2 regions of the Pseudocitrobacter corydidari genome follow, and region 1 is predicted to be linked to the other one. Evidence: predicted binding sites of a transcription regulator. Region 1 holds the regulator's gene; the other holds the start of a gene.

Region 1 (7,578 bases):
TCCGGTGCTGTACCGTATTAAATTTGCCGAGCACCACCAGACCGGCAACAAGTGGTGCATCTACCCGATGTACGACTTCACCCACTGCATCAGCGATGCGCTGGAAGGCATTACGCACTCCCTGTGTACCCTGGAATTCCAGGACAACCGTCGCCTGTATGACTGGGTTCTCGACAATATCTCTATTCCGGTTCACCCGCGCCAGTACGAATTCTCGCGCCTGAATCTGGAATACACCGTGATGTCCAAGCGTAAGCTGAACCAGCTGGTGATGGAAAAACACGTTGAAGGCTGGGATGACCCGCGTATGCCGACCATTTCCGGTCTGCGCCGTCGTGGCTACACCGCCGCCGCTATCCGTGAGTTCTGCAAACGCATCGGCGTGACCAAGCAGGACAACACCATTGAGATGGCGTCGCTGGAATCCTGCATTCGCGAAGATCTTAACGAAAACGCCCCGCGCGCAATGGCGGTTATCGATCCGGTGAAACTGGTTATCGAGAACTATCAGGGCGAAGGCGAAATGGTCACCATGCCGAACCATCCGAACAAACCGGAAATGGGCAGCCGTGAAGTACCGTTTAGCGGTGAAATCTGGATCGATCGCGCCGACTTCCGCGAAGAAGCCAACAAGCAGTACAAGCGTCTGGTGATGGGTAAAGAAGTGCGTCTGCGTAATGCTTACGTGATTAAAGCAGAACGCGTAGAGAAAGATGCAGAAGGCAATATCACCACCATCTTCTGTACTTACGATGCCGATACCCTGAGCAAAGACCCGGCAGATGGCCGTAAAGTGAAAGGCGTTATTCACTGGGTGAGCGCGGCACACGCGCTACCGGTTGAAATCCGCCTGTACGATCGTCTGTTCAGCGTGCCGAACCCAGGCGCAGCGGAAGACTTCCTTTCGGTGATGAACCCGGAATCGCTGGTTATCAAGCAGGGCTTTGCTGAGCCGTCTCTGAAAGCTGCCGTTGCCGGTAAAGCGTATCAGTTCGAGCGTGAAGGTTATTTCTGCCTCGACAGCCGCTACGCTACCGCAGAGAAACTGGTGTTCAACCGCACCGTTGGCCTGCGTGATACCTGGGCGAAAGCGGGCGAGTAATCGTCTGTTTGTGAAAAACGCCGCATCTGCGGCGTTTTTTTTATCTCTCATATTCGCGATGCGAATTAATCTTTTTAATGCAGGCATCACCCGTTTGCATCATTTCATCAAGATACATCCTCGCAACCTGCGCTATTAACATTTTCCCCTGATGAGATAAGGCGTTGCGCCGCTTAATGTTAATAAATCGCATTTGTTACAAGACGCAACGAAATATGTGCGCTTTGTCATAGTCCTGCGTTTTGCTTGCGAAAAAGGATTGATAATTCGCGTCGCGAAAAATAATCTAATCCTGTAGCAAAAGGTGCTTTTCACCACGCTACTTTTTTATCTGTTTTTTATTTTTAGCCTCTGCTTTGCAGCGGCATTTTAAAAAGTCAAAGAGGATACACATATGCGTACGTTCAGTGGCAAACGTAGTACGCTGGCGCTGGCTATTGCCGGTGTCACAGCAATGTCGGGCCTGGTGGTTGTTCCCCAGGCGAGTGCAGCAGGCTTTGTCGATGACTCCACGTTAACGGGCGGCATCTATTACTGGCAGCGTGAGCGTGACCGTAAAGATGTGACCGATAACGACAAATATAAAACCAACCTTTCTCACTCCACCTGGAACGCCAACCTTGATTTCCAGTCCGGCTATGCCGCTGATATGTTCGGCCTCGATATTGCGGCGTTTACCGCTATCGAAATGGCAGAATCCTCAGAAAGTGGTCACCCGAACGAAATTGCGTTCTCGTCTAAAAATAAAGGCTACTCGGAAGATTACTCCGGCGATAAAAGCGGTGTGAGCCTTTATAAAGCCGCTGCGAAATTTAAGTACGGCCCGGTTTGGGCGCGCGGGGGTTATATTCAGCCGACCGGTCAAACGCTGTTAGCGCCGCACTGGAGCTTTATGCCTGGCACCTATCAGGGTGCAGAAGCGGGTGCGAACTTTGATTACGGCGATGCTGGCGCGCTGAGCTTCTCCTACATGTGGACCAATGAATACAAGGCCCCATGGCATATCGAAATGGATAATTTCTACCAGAACGATAAGCGCACGAAAGTCGATTATCTGCACTCCATCGGTATGAAATATGACTTCAAAAATGATCTGGTGCTGGAAGCGGCATTTGGTCAGGCGGAAGGCTATGTCGATCAGTACTTCGCCAAAGCCAGCTACAAATTTGATATCGTCGGTAGCCCACTGTCTACCAGCTATCAGTTCTACGGTACCCGCGATAAAGTGGATGACCGCACCGTAAACGATATTTATGACGGCACCGCATGGTTGCAGGCGCTGACCTTCGGTTACAAAGTGGGTCAGGTTGACCTGCGTCTGGAAGGGACCTGGGTTAAGGCTGAAGGCCAGCAGGGCTACTTCCTGCAGCGTATGACGCCAACCTACGCCTCCTCGAACGGTCGCCTGGATGTATGGTGGGATAACCGTTCCGACTTCAACGCCAACGGCGAAAAAGCGGTGTTCTTCGGTGCGATGTATGACCTGAAGAACTGGAACCTGCCGGGCTGGGCTGTAGGTGCATCATACGTCTACGCCTGGGATGCCAAACCGTCTACCTGGCAGATCAACCCGGACGCGTACTACGACAAAAACAGAACCATTGAAGAGTCTTCTTACAGCTTTGACGTGGCATACACCGTACAGGAAGGCCGCGCGAAAGGTACGCTGTTCAAACTGCACTTCACCCAGTACGACAACCACTCCGATATCCCGAGCTGGAGCGGTGGTTACGGCAACATCTTCCAGGATGAGCGCGACGTGAAATTCATGGTTATCGCACCGTTCACCATCTTCTGATAAGTATTCAGGCGGGCCGCAGCGCCCGCCGTGTCGTATAAGGCTAATAACATGAAAAAAACAGTGATGATTGCTGCGCTGGTCGCGGCGCTGGCGGGCTGCGCTCAGTCTGAAGCACCAAAAGAAGATACGCGTTTAAAAGATGCCTATAGCGCCTGTATCAACACCGCAGAAGGCTCGCCGGAAAAAATCGAAGCCTGCCAGCAGGTGCTGAACGTGCTGAAGCAGGAGAAGGCGCACCAGCAGTTTGCCAATCAGGAAACCGTGCGGGTAAGCGATTACCAGGCGTGCATTCTGGCGAGAAAAACCGGTAACGATCAGGCCGTGAAGAAAGATTGCGGGTTAATCTGGCAGGAAATTCGCAGTAATAATACTCCCCGTTAAGATAACGTGCCCGATGAGCTTGCTTGTCGGGCACGGCTGCATGAATGTGCAAACTAAGCGGGTATCAACATTATCGTATTCCCAGGTCGAAGCGATAAGACGAATTGTCCTGCCTCATCGGTGTGCCATTGAAGGTGACTGAAATCGATTACGGCACACTCCGGACCACCGTTTTGTAACGCCTCGCTACCTACGCCAACGCAGTACGTACCCGCGCTGACAGCGGAGGTGATCCCGCTGTGGGAATCTTCAAAAACTAATGCCTTATCTGGTGTGATCCCCAGCCGCGTTGCCGCCAATAAATAGGGATCAGGCCACGGTTTTCCTCTTTCGACGTCATCACGTTCGACAACGGTTGAAATAGCATCGTCTGCGCCCAGCATATGAATGACACGATCGATTTTCTTGCGCCAGCCGCTGGTGACGATACCGATGGTGATCCCTGCATGGTGTAGGGCTGTAATAAACTCGGCAACGCCCTTAATGGGATCGTAATCTGCATTATTTTCTGCATCGATAATGTACTGCTGAACGAACGCCTGATCTTGCAGGGAAAGATCGTTGAATAATGCGTGAATCGTATGTGGCCCCGGCTGACCATGAATGTGCCGGGCAATATCCGCATCGCTGATATCCCGGTTATAAAGCTTGCCTGCCTCCCTCCATGCCTTTTCAATCACGAGGTTAGAATCGATCAACACGCCATCCATATCAAAAAGGACAGCAGTCAGTACGGGCATCGCTTGAGTCATTTTTCCCCCTGTATCTTCTGAAAACATCCTGTGACTTTTTATGGATAATCGGTTGAAACAGAGGCTATGTATAATGCTATTTTTTCGCGCAGGGATAAAAAACGGGAATGGAAAATCGCCGACTACAGGCATTTGTTACGCTCGCGGAGCAGGGGAGTTACCATGCCGCTGCAGATGCGTTGTGTATCACTCAGCCTGCGTTAAGCAAACAGATCCAGGCGTTGGAGCACGATTTGAATTTGGTGCTTTTTACCCGCGGACGTCATGGCGCAACGTTGACACCTCAGGGGAAATTGTTCTATCCCGAGGCGTGCGAATTTCTGGTGCGTTACCGCGAATTGCGGAAATTTGCCGGGGATATCAAACGGGGGGCGACAGCCAAACTCGCCCTCGGGTTTGGGCTATCGACATATTCTCTTACGCCGCAATGGATTAATACTTTTCAGGCGCGTTTTCCTGATGTCACCGTCTCGCTCAACAACATTCCTTCAAGTGTGCAGTGCCGAATGCTGCTCGAAGGAGCGCTGCATATTGGTTTCTTGCGGCTGCCCGTTCTGCCGCCTCTGTCACATTTTGTGATTAAACAGGAGCGTCTGGTGCTTGCCGTTCCCGCGAATGCGTCTGTAAAAGAAGGGTTACATCATCTTGTTGAACACTATCCGTTATTACGACTGAGTACGCACGCCGCGCCGTGTCTGGCTGAGCAGGTTCGCATCATCCTCGCCGAGCAGTTTCCCGATGTGCATGCGGTATCCGTTTCCGACGATATGCATTCTTTACTGGCGCTGATCGGTGGCGGTAACGGTATTGCCTTTTTGCCTGAGAGCATCTGTAACGTTCTGCCCGCCGGGGTAAAAATGGTCGAACTGGCTAATGTCAAAGTGGGGTGGGAAATTGCGATGGCCTGGGATCCTACGCGAGAGCATGAAGGACGGGACAATTTTCTGCGGATGGTGATGGAAATGAAGCCATAGACCACCATAAAAAAACCAGCCCGTAAGCTGGTTTTGTCATTTCAGTGTGAAAATTACTTCTCTACGCCATCGTGCGCGTGTTCATCTTCGCGGCAGTCGCCCTCAGCACAGTGACCATACAGGTACAGGCTGTGGTTGGTTAAGCGGATACCGTGTTTCGCGGCAATTTCACGCTGACGAGCTTCGATGGAATCATCGCTGAATTCGATAACCTTGCCGCAGTCGAGGCAAATCAGGTGATCGTGATGGTGTTGTTGAGTCAGTTCGAAAACGGACTTGCCACCTTCAAAATTATGGCGCGTGACAATGCCCGCGTCATCAAACTGGTTCAGAACGCGGTAGACGGTAGCCAGACCAATCTCTTCACCCATGTCGATCAGGCGTTTGTATAAGTCTTCCGCGCTGACATGGTGATTGTCTGGTTCCTGAAGCACTTCCAGGATCTTTAACCGGGGAAGTGTGACTTTCAGGCCAGCCTTCTTTAATGCGGTATTGTTGTCAGTCATGCGGAATCTGTCCTGTTGCTAAACGATTGACTTCCAAACGCGGAAGTAACACAGAGAGTGCACCGAGTGTAATGCGTCTCATTATAGAATGACGCCTTCTAAATGAAAACAGCAAGACCTGGGCGAATAAAGATTTCGAAAACGAGGCTTGACCAGCAAACTCGCTAAATTCAGAAGATATTGTACAGATTTACGCTCAAAAGTTAAAAAATTGTAGCTATTATTTTGATTGCTTCTACCTATTAATGCGGCGCGATTTAAAAAATCACGCCGCATTAAGAATCAGGCGTTTTTGATCTCTTCCAGATGCAGCTCTTCAGAAATCTGTTTTACCCATTTTTCTACACGTTCAGCGGTCAGTTCCGGCTGGCGGTCTTCATCGATAGCCAGACCTACGAAGTGATCGTCATCAGCCAGCCCTTTAGACGCTTCAAAGTGGTAACCGGCTGTTGGCCAGTGGCCGACGATGGTCGCACCGCGCGGTTCAATGATGTCGCGGATAGTGCCCAGCGCATCACAGAAGTATTCCGCATAGTCTTCCTGGTCGCCGCAGCCGAACAGTGCAACCAGTTTCCCATTGAAATCAACTTCTTCCAGCGTCGGGAAGAAATCGTCCCAGTCGCACTGGGCTTCACCGTAGTACCAGGTAGGAATACCCAGCAGCAGAATGTCGAATGCAGCCAGGTCTTCTTTGCTGCTCTTGGCAATGTCATGCACGTCGGCAACGTCTTTACCAAGCTGTTTCTGAATCATTTTTGCAATATTTTCGGTATTGCCGGTGTCGCTACCAAAGAAAATGCCAACGATTGCCATGAGTTAAATAACCTCTTGAAACTTAATGATATGGTGGTGGCGTATTGCCCACAGATAAGGGCAATCATAGCAGAACAGAGAAGGGTGCGGAATCAGCAATCGTACCGGACTGCACACTCTGCTACATGAAAGCGGGATTTTACGAAATTTTCAGAGCTTTTCCTGCGCGCGAAGCACGGCTAACTGGCTCATCAGAATCTCTTCGATAAGCTCACTGCGACTCATATCGCGCGCGGTTGCCAGTTCGTTCAGAGCATCTACCGCATCGTTATTGAGTTTCAGCTCGACGCGCTTCAGACCGCGAACTTTATCGCGTTTTAATTGATTACGCTTATTGATGCGCAGCTGTTCGTCACGCGAAAGCGGATTGGTTTTGGGTCTTCCCGGCCGACGCTCATTTGCGAACAAATCAATTGTCGTGCGGTCCGTTTGTTCTTTTGCCATGATTCAGAGTGACTTCGGGGAAACAAGCTACCGGGAAACGCCCGGTGCAGACAGCGCGCAATCATACATCAGTGCAACCGACACGCCAACGACCACGGCCATAATGGCGCGCGGTCGTTGAGTTTTTAATCAGTCTGCTAAATATCGGCGGATGGCGCGCAGCACCGCGTCCGGTTTTTCCGCATGCACCCAGTGCCCGGCGCCTGCAATGACGTGCGCACGCGCCTGCGGGAATTGCGAGAGCAGGTCGTCACGGTAAGCTTCGGTAACATAAGGCGAATTTCCGCCTGGGATAAACAGCGCCGGATGATCCCACGCCGGAATCGTCTCCCAACCGACGATGTGCGGATACTGATCCCACAGCACGGGTACGTTGAAACGCCACTCGCCGTCAACAAACGACTTCAGCAGAAACTGAATCACACCTTCTTCGGCTAAAAATTCGCGCATCACGGTTGCCGCCTGCTGGCGTGAGGAGACACCTGCGTTGGTGACCGCGTTAATCGCCGCAAAAATTTCATCATGGCGACGCACATGATAATCCACCGGCGCGATATCAATAGCGACCAGATTATCGATGCGTTCCGGAGCCAGCGCGGTCAGGGCCATCACCGCTTTGCCGCCCATCGAGTGACCAATCACCGTGGCTTTCTCAATGTTGTGGGCGTCGAGGGTATCCAGCAGATCCTGGGCCATCGCCGGGTAGTTCATCTCGTCCGCTCGCGGAGAAAGACCGTGATTACGCATATCCACTTGCAGGATATCGTGGTCGGTCACCAGGTCGCGCGCCAGTACGCCAAGGTTG
Region 2 (7,578 bases), 2.3 Mb from region 1:
AAATCATCAGCATTGTGATCCCGCCGACGGGTTGGTTGTGACAAAAACGTTAATCTGGAAACAGCGTTTCAAAAATCAGACAATCAAGGAGACATTATGACCTGGTCCGCCAATCCTGCCCGTTACGAGCAGATGCAATATCGCTATTGCGGCAACAGCGGCCTGCAACTGCCCGCGCTGTCACTCGGGTTATGGCACAGTTTCGGTCATATCCAGTCGCTCGACAGCCAGCGCGCGCTGCTGCGTAAAGCGTTCGACTGCGGCATTACTCACCTCGACCTCGCCAATAACTACGGCCCGCCTCCGGGCAGTGCGGAAGAGAACTTTGGCCGCCTGCTGCGGGAAGATTTCGCCGCCTATCGCGATGAGCTGATCATCTCGACCAAAGCCGGATACGACATGTGGCCGGGGCCATATGGCAAAGGCGGCTCGCGTAAATACCTGCTCGCCAGCCTCGACCAGAGCCTGAAGCGCATGGGGCTGGATTACGTCGATATCTTCTATTCGCACCGTGTGGACGAAAACACACCGATGGAAGAAACCGCTGCCGCGCTGGCGCAGGCGGTGCAGAGCGGCAAAGCGCTGTATGTTGGTATCTCGTCTTATTCGCCAGAGCGCACGCAAAAGATGGCTGAGTTATTGCGCGAGTGGAAAATCCCGTTACTTATCCACCAGCCGTCCTATAACCTGCTCAACCGCTGGGTGGATAAAAGCGGCCTGTTGAATACGCTGGAAGAGAACGGCGTCGGCTGCATCGCCTTTACCCCGCTGGCGCAAGGGCTGCTGACCGGTAAATACCTCAACGGAATTCCGGACGGCTCACGCATGCAGACCGAAGGGAAAAAAGCACGCGGCCTGACAGAAAACATGTTGAGCGAAAGCAACCTCAACAGCCTGCGCCTGTTGAACGAGATGGCGCAGAGTCGCGGTCAAAGCATGGCGCAAATGGCGCTAAGCTGGCTGCTGAAAGATAATCGTGTAACGTCTGTGCTGATTGGCGCGAGCCGACCGGAGCAAATTGAAGAGAACGTTCAGGCCCTGAATAACCTGAACTTTACGGCAGAAGAGCTGGCGCAGATTGATAAGCATGTTGCCGATGGGCAACTGAATTTGTGGCAGGCGTCGTCGGATAAATAGCACACTCTTTGCCCGGTGGCGCATCGCCACCGGGCACGAGTCGCGTTTTAATGCTTCTGACCACGAGTTAAGCGGTCCAGATATCCCATGACAAACGCCGACAGCACAAATGTCAGGTGGATAATCACATACCACATCAGCTTGTTATCCGGCACATTCTTGGCATCCATAAACACCCGCAGCAGGTGGATAGATGAAATAGCGACAATGGATGCCGCGACCTTGTTTTTCAGCGAGGTGGCATCCATTTTTCCCAGCCAGTTCAGCTTCTCTTTGTGGGTACTGATATCCAGCTGCGAGACAAAGTTTTCGTAACCGGAGAACATCACCATCACCAGCAAACCGCCCACCAGCGTCATATCGACCAGCGATAACAACGTCAGGATAAGATCGGCTTCTGCCAGTTCAAAGATGTTAGGCAGAACGTGAAAGATCTCCTGAAAAAACTTAATCATCAACGCCAGCAGCGCCAATGAAAGGCCAAAATATACCGGGGCTAAAATCCAGCGCGACGCGTACATCGCATTTTCAAAAAAACGTTCCATAGTGTCCTGTCGATAAACTCAATTCGGCTTAGTATATCGCAACCATGCAACATCATTTCAACAATTCACATCAGCAATTTAGGGTTAGGTTACACCAACCTGAACACCGAAATCGCCGTTTTCAGTTCGCCGGTATAGCGCTGTTGCTGCTGCGCCACCTGCATGGTCTGCGCCACATGCTGGACGTTTTCCTGCACGCTGGCATCAATGCTGGCGATACTGCCCTTCATCTGCATCACGCTGGTGCGCTGCTGTTCGCTCATCGAAGAGAGGATTTCCAGCGAGTCCTGTAAGCCTTCAATATGCGTAATGATCGCCTGCATGGTATTTCCCGCCAGCTCGACCTGCTCAGCGCCCTGATGGGTGCTTTTCACCGAGGCGGCGGTAAGCTGGCGAATCTCTTTCGCCGCCTCTTCACAACGTAACGCCAGCGAACGCACTTCAGAGGCGACCACCGCAAACCCTCGGCCATGTTCGCCTGCGCGAGCCGCTTCAACCGAGGCGTTCAGCGACAGAATATTCGTCTGAAAGGCGATGCCGTCGATTAACTCAAGAATGCTATTAATCTGCTGTGATTCATCACGAATATGCATCATTGAAGCCGTCGCCGCGCGGATGTTTTCCCCGCCCTGCCTTGCGACATCGCACGCCTGTAAAACACGCTTGCGCGCCTCGCTGGCTTGTTCGCTGGTCAGTGACGCCGCGCTCGCCAGTTGCTCCATCGCGCTGGCGGCGATGGCAAGGGAATTGGCCTGGCTATCAGTACGTTCCGATAGCGCGGTATTGCGCTGCAAAATAGTGTGCGACGCGTCCAGCAACTGAACGACATTGCCACTTACCTGCTCCAGCGTATTACGCATCGCGCCAAGCGTGCGGCTAAAGGTACGGGCGAACGGCGAATGGCTGTTGTTTGATTCTCGCGCCAGGGTCAGGCTTCCGGGTTGACAATTAATGACCGCCGCCAGTTTCGCTACCTCACTGGCAGATATCGCATCCTGTTCCATACGCAACGCCAGTACGACCAGGAATAGGGTTTGCGCCACCACAAACGCACCATGCATCATCACCATATGCAGGCCGGTATGCATAAAAATAACGATGTGATAAAGGTTATAGGCCTGCAAATAGTTAAAGACTAAATGGTGCACCGCAATGACCGCCGCGCCCATCACCAACGGACGCCAGTCACGCCAGGCCAGCAACGCGGATAAAAGCACAAAAACAGAGAAGTGATATTCCGTTTCGCCTTCACCCAATTGAATAAGCAGTGCGGAAAAGGCCATCAGGATAAACGCAAAAAACAGTCTTGAAATTAATCGCCCGCGAAAAAGTGCAGTGACAAGCGTGGCCAGAATCGCCAACGGCGTCGCGAAAAATAGCGCCACCAGCCCATTCCCGGCTATCCAGCCCACAACCAGCGAGATAACCCAAAGCAGCCACACCAGCGCCAGCATCTGGCCGTCGGCCCGCTGGCGAATAGACGAAACAGAGATACTTTCACGCAGCGATCCGCGAGCTTTTATATTGTTTGATTTATCCATATTGTTCCGCACTGTACAGGTAATGTTATTAGTATTTTTAGCGCCATAAATAAGCGTAGAGAGTTTATTAACCATTACCAGCAGAGGGGAAGAATATATTCTTTGTGGTGATTTTAATTACTACTTAAAACAGAAAGAAATTTAATTTAAAGCAACAAAAAATAATTATTTGGGGGGAAGTATTTATTAGGGAAGCGGGTAGTTTGGCGCAGGACATGATATTGGCACTATCTGTCCCCTCTCCCCTTTGGGGAGAGGGTTAAGGTGTGGGGCGAGGGCTTTACTTCGCCCCCGCGTGTTCTTCCCCTACCAGACCAATTTTCAGATAACCAGCCTGATGCAGGGTGTCCATCACCTTCATCATCGTTTCATAGTCGACGGTTTTATCGGCGCGGAAGAAGATAGTGGTATCTTTCTTCCCTTCCGTCAGCGTGTTCAACGCGTTCACCATGTTCTCATCGGTAATAGGGTCATTACCCAGGAACATCGACTTATCTGCTTTCACCGACAGGTAGACCGGTTTTTCCGGGCGCGGCTGCGGTTGGCTGGAGGATGCAGGCAGATTGACCTTCACATCCACCGTCGCCAGTGGCGCGGCAACCATGAAGATGATCAGCAGAACCAACATAACGTCGATAAACGGCGTCACGTTGATTTCATGCATTTCGCCGTTATCGTCCAGATTTTCATTAAGACGCATTGCCATGGGGCATCAACCTACTCGTAATTTCTGTGCGGAACGTACCGGCTGGGTCACGCCGCTGGCGTGGAGGTCCAGGTCACGGCTTTGCAGCAGCAGAACCTGCGCAGCAACATCGCTGAGGTTTGCTTTATAGCTGCCAATCAGACGGGCGAAGACGTTATAGATAACCACCGCCGGAATAGCGGCGAACAGACCAATTGCGGTCGCCAGCAGCGCTTCTGCGATACCCGGTGCAACAACGGCCAGGTTGGTGGTTTGCGTCTGCGCAATACCGATGAAGCTGTTCATGATACCCCAAACGGTACCGAACAGACCGACGAACGGGGAAATCGCGCCGATGGTCGCGAGGTAACCGGTACCGCGGCTCATACTACGGCTCACGAAGGCAACACGACGTTCCAGACGGAAGCCGGTACGCTCTTTAATTCCTTCATTGTCTTCGGAACCCGCAGAAAGCTCGCGCTCGTCCTGCGCTTCATGAATCAGTTGCGTGCTTAGGCTTTTCGCGTGGAAGGCGGCGGCGATTTCGTGCGCCTGATCGATAGAGCGGGCTTCCGCTAACAGCTGCTGCTCGCGTTTGAGGCGACGCTTCTGGGAGAACAACTCTGCGCTCTTACTAAAGAAGATAGCCCAGGTGACTACGGATGCCAGAATCAGGCCAATCATAACCACTTTAACAACGATGTCGGCATGATGATACATACCCCAAACGGAGAGATCCGTCTGCATCAAATTATTACCCACTCTGTATCTCCAGGACATAAATCACAAAATCTGAGCACAATAATATCAAAACGACGTCGAATTGATAGTAGTTCTCATTAGTATTTACATAGTGACTCAAATCATACTTATTTTCCTTGCGCTTACGCAGTAAAAAAGTCACCACCGCGCTTTTTGAGAAATTTTCTGCTTTATGCGGTAAGAGCGAGTACATCCTGCAATAATCGTGATAGTTTAGACGTCCAGACGTATAAAAATGGGCAGGAGAGAGATGGCAGATAAGCACCTGGATACCGCGCTGGTCAACGCCGGGCGGAGTAAAAAGTACACGCAGGGTTCGGTAAACAGCGTCATTCAGCGCGCCTCTTCGCTGGTGTTCGACACCGTTGAGGCGAAGAAACATGCCACCCGTAATCGCGCGAAAGGCGAACTCTTTTATGGCCGTCGCGGCACACTCACCCACTTCTCGTTGCAGGAAGCGATGTGTGAACTGGAAGGCGGCGCGGGCTGCGCCCTCTTCCCTTGCGGCGCAGCGGCGGTCGCTAATACGATTCTGGCCTTCGTTGAACAGGGCGATCATGTGTTGATGACCAATACCGCCTATGAGCCGAGCCAGGATTTCTGCACCAAAATTCTGGGGAAACTGGGTGTCACCACCAGCTGGTTCGACCCGCTGATCGGCAGCGACATCGCGCACCTGATTCAGCCCAACACCAAAGTCGTGTTCCTGGAATCACCCGGTTCAATCACCATGGAAGTTCACGATGTTCCGGCGATTGTTGCCGCCGTGCGCAGCGTTGCGCCAGATGCAATCATTATGATCGACAACACCTGGGCAGCAGGCGTGCTGTTTAAGGCGCTCGATTTCGGAATCGATATCTCCATTCAGGCGGGCACAAAGTACCTGATTGGCCACTCTGACGCGATGGTCGGTACCGCGGTATCCAACGAACGCTGCTGGGCGCAACTGCGCGAAAATGCGTATCTGATGGGCCAGATGCTGGATGCGGACACCGCCTACATGACCAGCCGCGGACTGCGCACACTTGGCGTTCGCCTGCGTCAGCATCATGAAAGCAGCCTGAAAATTGCCGAATGGCTGGAACAGCATCCGCAGGTTTCCCGCGTGAATCATCCGGCGCTGCCGGGCAGTAAAGGCCACGAATACTGGAAACGAGATTTTACAGGCAGCAGCGGCCTGTTCTCCTTCGTGCTGAATAAGCGTTTAACCGATGCCGAGCTTGCGACTTACCTCGACAACTTCTCCCTGTTCAGCATGGCCTACTCGTGGGGCGGTTTTGAGTCGCTGATTTTGCCTAACCAGCCAGAACAGCTGGCGGAGATTCGCCCCGGCGGCGAAGTCGACTTTACCGGCACCCTTATTCGCTTACATATTGGTTTAGAAAACATTGACGATCTTATCGCGGATTTAGCAGCAGGCTTCGCGCGTATTGTGTAAAATAGCCTCAGGCCCGGCGGCGTTTCGCACCGGGCTGTCTGGTTAGCAATGTTCCTGAAGATACGCGCCGCGCAAAGCCTCGCGTATTTTCATGATTTTGAGAACAGTCTCTCTGCCGAATGGCCAGAACATCCCGGCGTAAACGCACAGTGCTCAGGTTGTTCTTATTCCTGAACAGCTGCGCGTGCGTTGTTGCGCGAGGGATCAAAGAGTTTCGGGCAATTCGGGAGTACAATAAGCGAAAATGCTGTTCCACAGGAAAGTCCATGGTCGTCATTCAAGATATTGTCGCCGCGCTCTGGCAGCATGACTTTGCCGCGCTGGCGAATCCTCACGTTGTGGGGGTGGTTTATCTGGTCATGTTTGCCACGCTGTTTTTAGAAAACGGTCTGCTTCCGGCCTCCTTCCTGCCGGGCGATAGCCTGTTGCTGCTCGCGGGCGCGCTTATCGCCAAAGGGGTGATGGGATTCGTGCCGACGGTGATCATTCTGACGACCGCCGCCAGCCTCGGCTGCTGGCTGAGCTATATTCAGGGGCGCTGGTTGGGCAACACCCGTACGGTGAAAGGCTGGCTCTCGCAATTGCCGGATAAATACCATCAACGTGCAACCTGCATGTTCGATCGTCATGGCCTGCTGGCGCTGCTCGCCGGGCGCTTTCTGGCGTTCGTACGTACGCTGCTGCCAACCATGGCGGGTATTTCCGGACTCTCTAATCGCCGCTTCCAGTTCTTTAACTGGCTGAGCGCGCTGCTGTGGGTAGGCGTCGTCACCAGCCTTGGCTATGCCATCAGTATGATTCCGTTTGTAAAACGTCATGAAGATCAGGTGATGACCTTTCTGATGATCCTGCCTATTTTCCTGCTGGTTGCCGGGCTGCTCGGTACGCTGGTGGTGGTGATTAAGAAGAAATATTGCAGCGCCTGAGGGCGCTGTATTTTTGAAGCCGGATGCGCTTTAAAGCCGGATGGCGCTGCGCTTATCCGGCCTACAAGGCCCTCTTGCCTAAACGATTTGAATCGCGCGTAATCGCGCCGCATCTTCTCCAGGCGTAATGCCGAAATAGCGTTTAAATTCGCGGCTAAACTGCGATGCGCTTTCATATCCCACCTGCATTGCCGCTGCGCTTGCTTTTAATCCATCATGCACCATCATCATTCGCGCCTTATGCAGGCGATAGGTTTTCAGGTACTGCAACGGTGACGTGCTGGTCACCGATTTAAAGTTATGATGAAACGCCGACAGGCTCATATTGGCTTCGGCGGCCAGTTGATCGACACTCAAGGATTCGGTGTACTGGCTTTCGATACGTTTCAATACCCGGCTTATCTGACTGAAGTGCGTCTGGCGGCTGACCAATGCCAGCAATGCTCCACCGCGCGGTCCGGTAAGCACATAGAACAACATTTCGCGGATAATCTGTTTGCCGAGGATGCGCGCTTCCAGCGGGCGTTCCATCACATCCAGCAGG

Evidence for each region. The regulator Fur, encoded in region 1, represses iron uptake genes when iron is present. The targets are predictions, from matches to a motif close to ATAATAATGAGAACNACTATCAA.
Region 2: exbB (tol-pal system-associated acyl-CoA thioesterase) is a predicted target of Fur. The motif match lies at 4,732-4,754, and genes of this name have one in related genera.

Annotation. Positions count from the first base shown of each region.
Region 1 is NZ_CP087880.1:2,324,057-2,331,634, reverse strand. Features, by position in the region: gene glnS (glutamine--tRNA ligase) at 1-1,102, shown strand, start outside; gene chiP (chitoporin ChiP) at 1,497-2,900, shown strand; gene chiQ (ChiQ/YbfN family lipoprotein) at 2,952-3,284, shown strand; gene G163CM_RS10830 (HAD family hydrolase) at 3,338-4,036, opposite strand; gene G163CM_RS10825 (LysR family transcriptional regulator) at 4,144-5,010, shown strand; gene fur (ferric iron uptake transcriptional regulator) at 5,064-5,516, opposite strand; gene fldA (flavodoxin FldA) at 5,799-6,329, opposite strand; gene ybfE (LexA regulated protein) at 6,480-6,773, opposite strand; gene ybfF (esterase) at 6,903-7,578, opposite strand, start outside.
Region 2 is NZ_CP087880.1:4,612,366-4,619,943, reverse strand. Features, by position in the region: gene G163CM_RS21595 (aldo/keto reductase) at 97-1,137, shown strand; gene G163CM_RS21590 (TIGR00645 family protein) at 1,185-1,682, opposite strand; gene G163CM_RS21585 (methyl-accepting chemotaxis protein) at 1,772-3,223, opposite strand; gene exbD (TonB system transport protein ExbD) at 3,504-3,929, opposite strand; gene exbB (tol-pal system-associated acyl-CoA thioesterase) at 3,936-4,670, opposite strand; gene metC (cystathionine beta-lyase) at 4,921-6,108, shown strand; gene yghB (DedA family general envelope maintenance protein YghB) at 6,375-7,034, shown strand; gene G163CM_RS21560 (AraC family transcriptional regulator) at 7,113-7,578, opposite strand, start outside.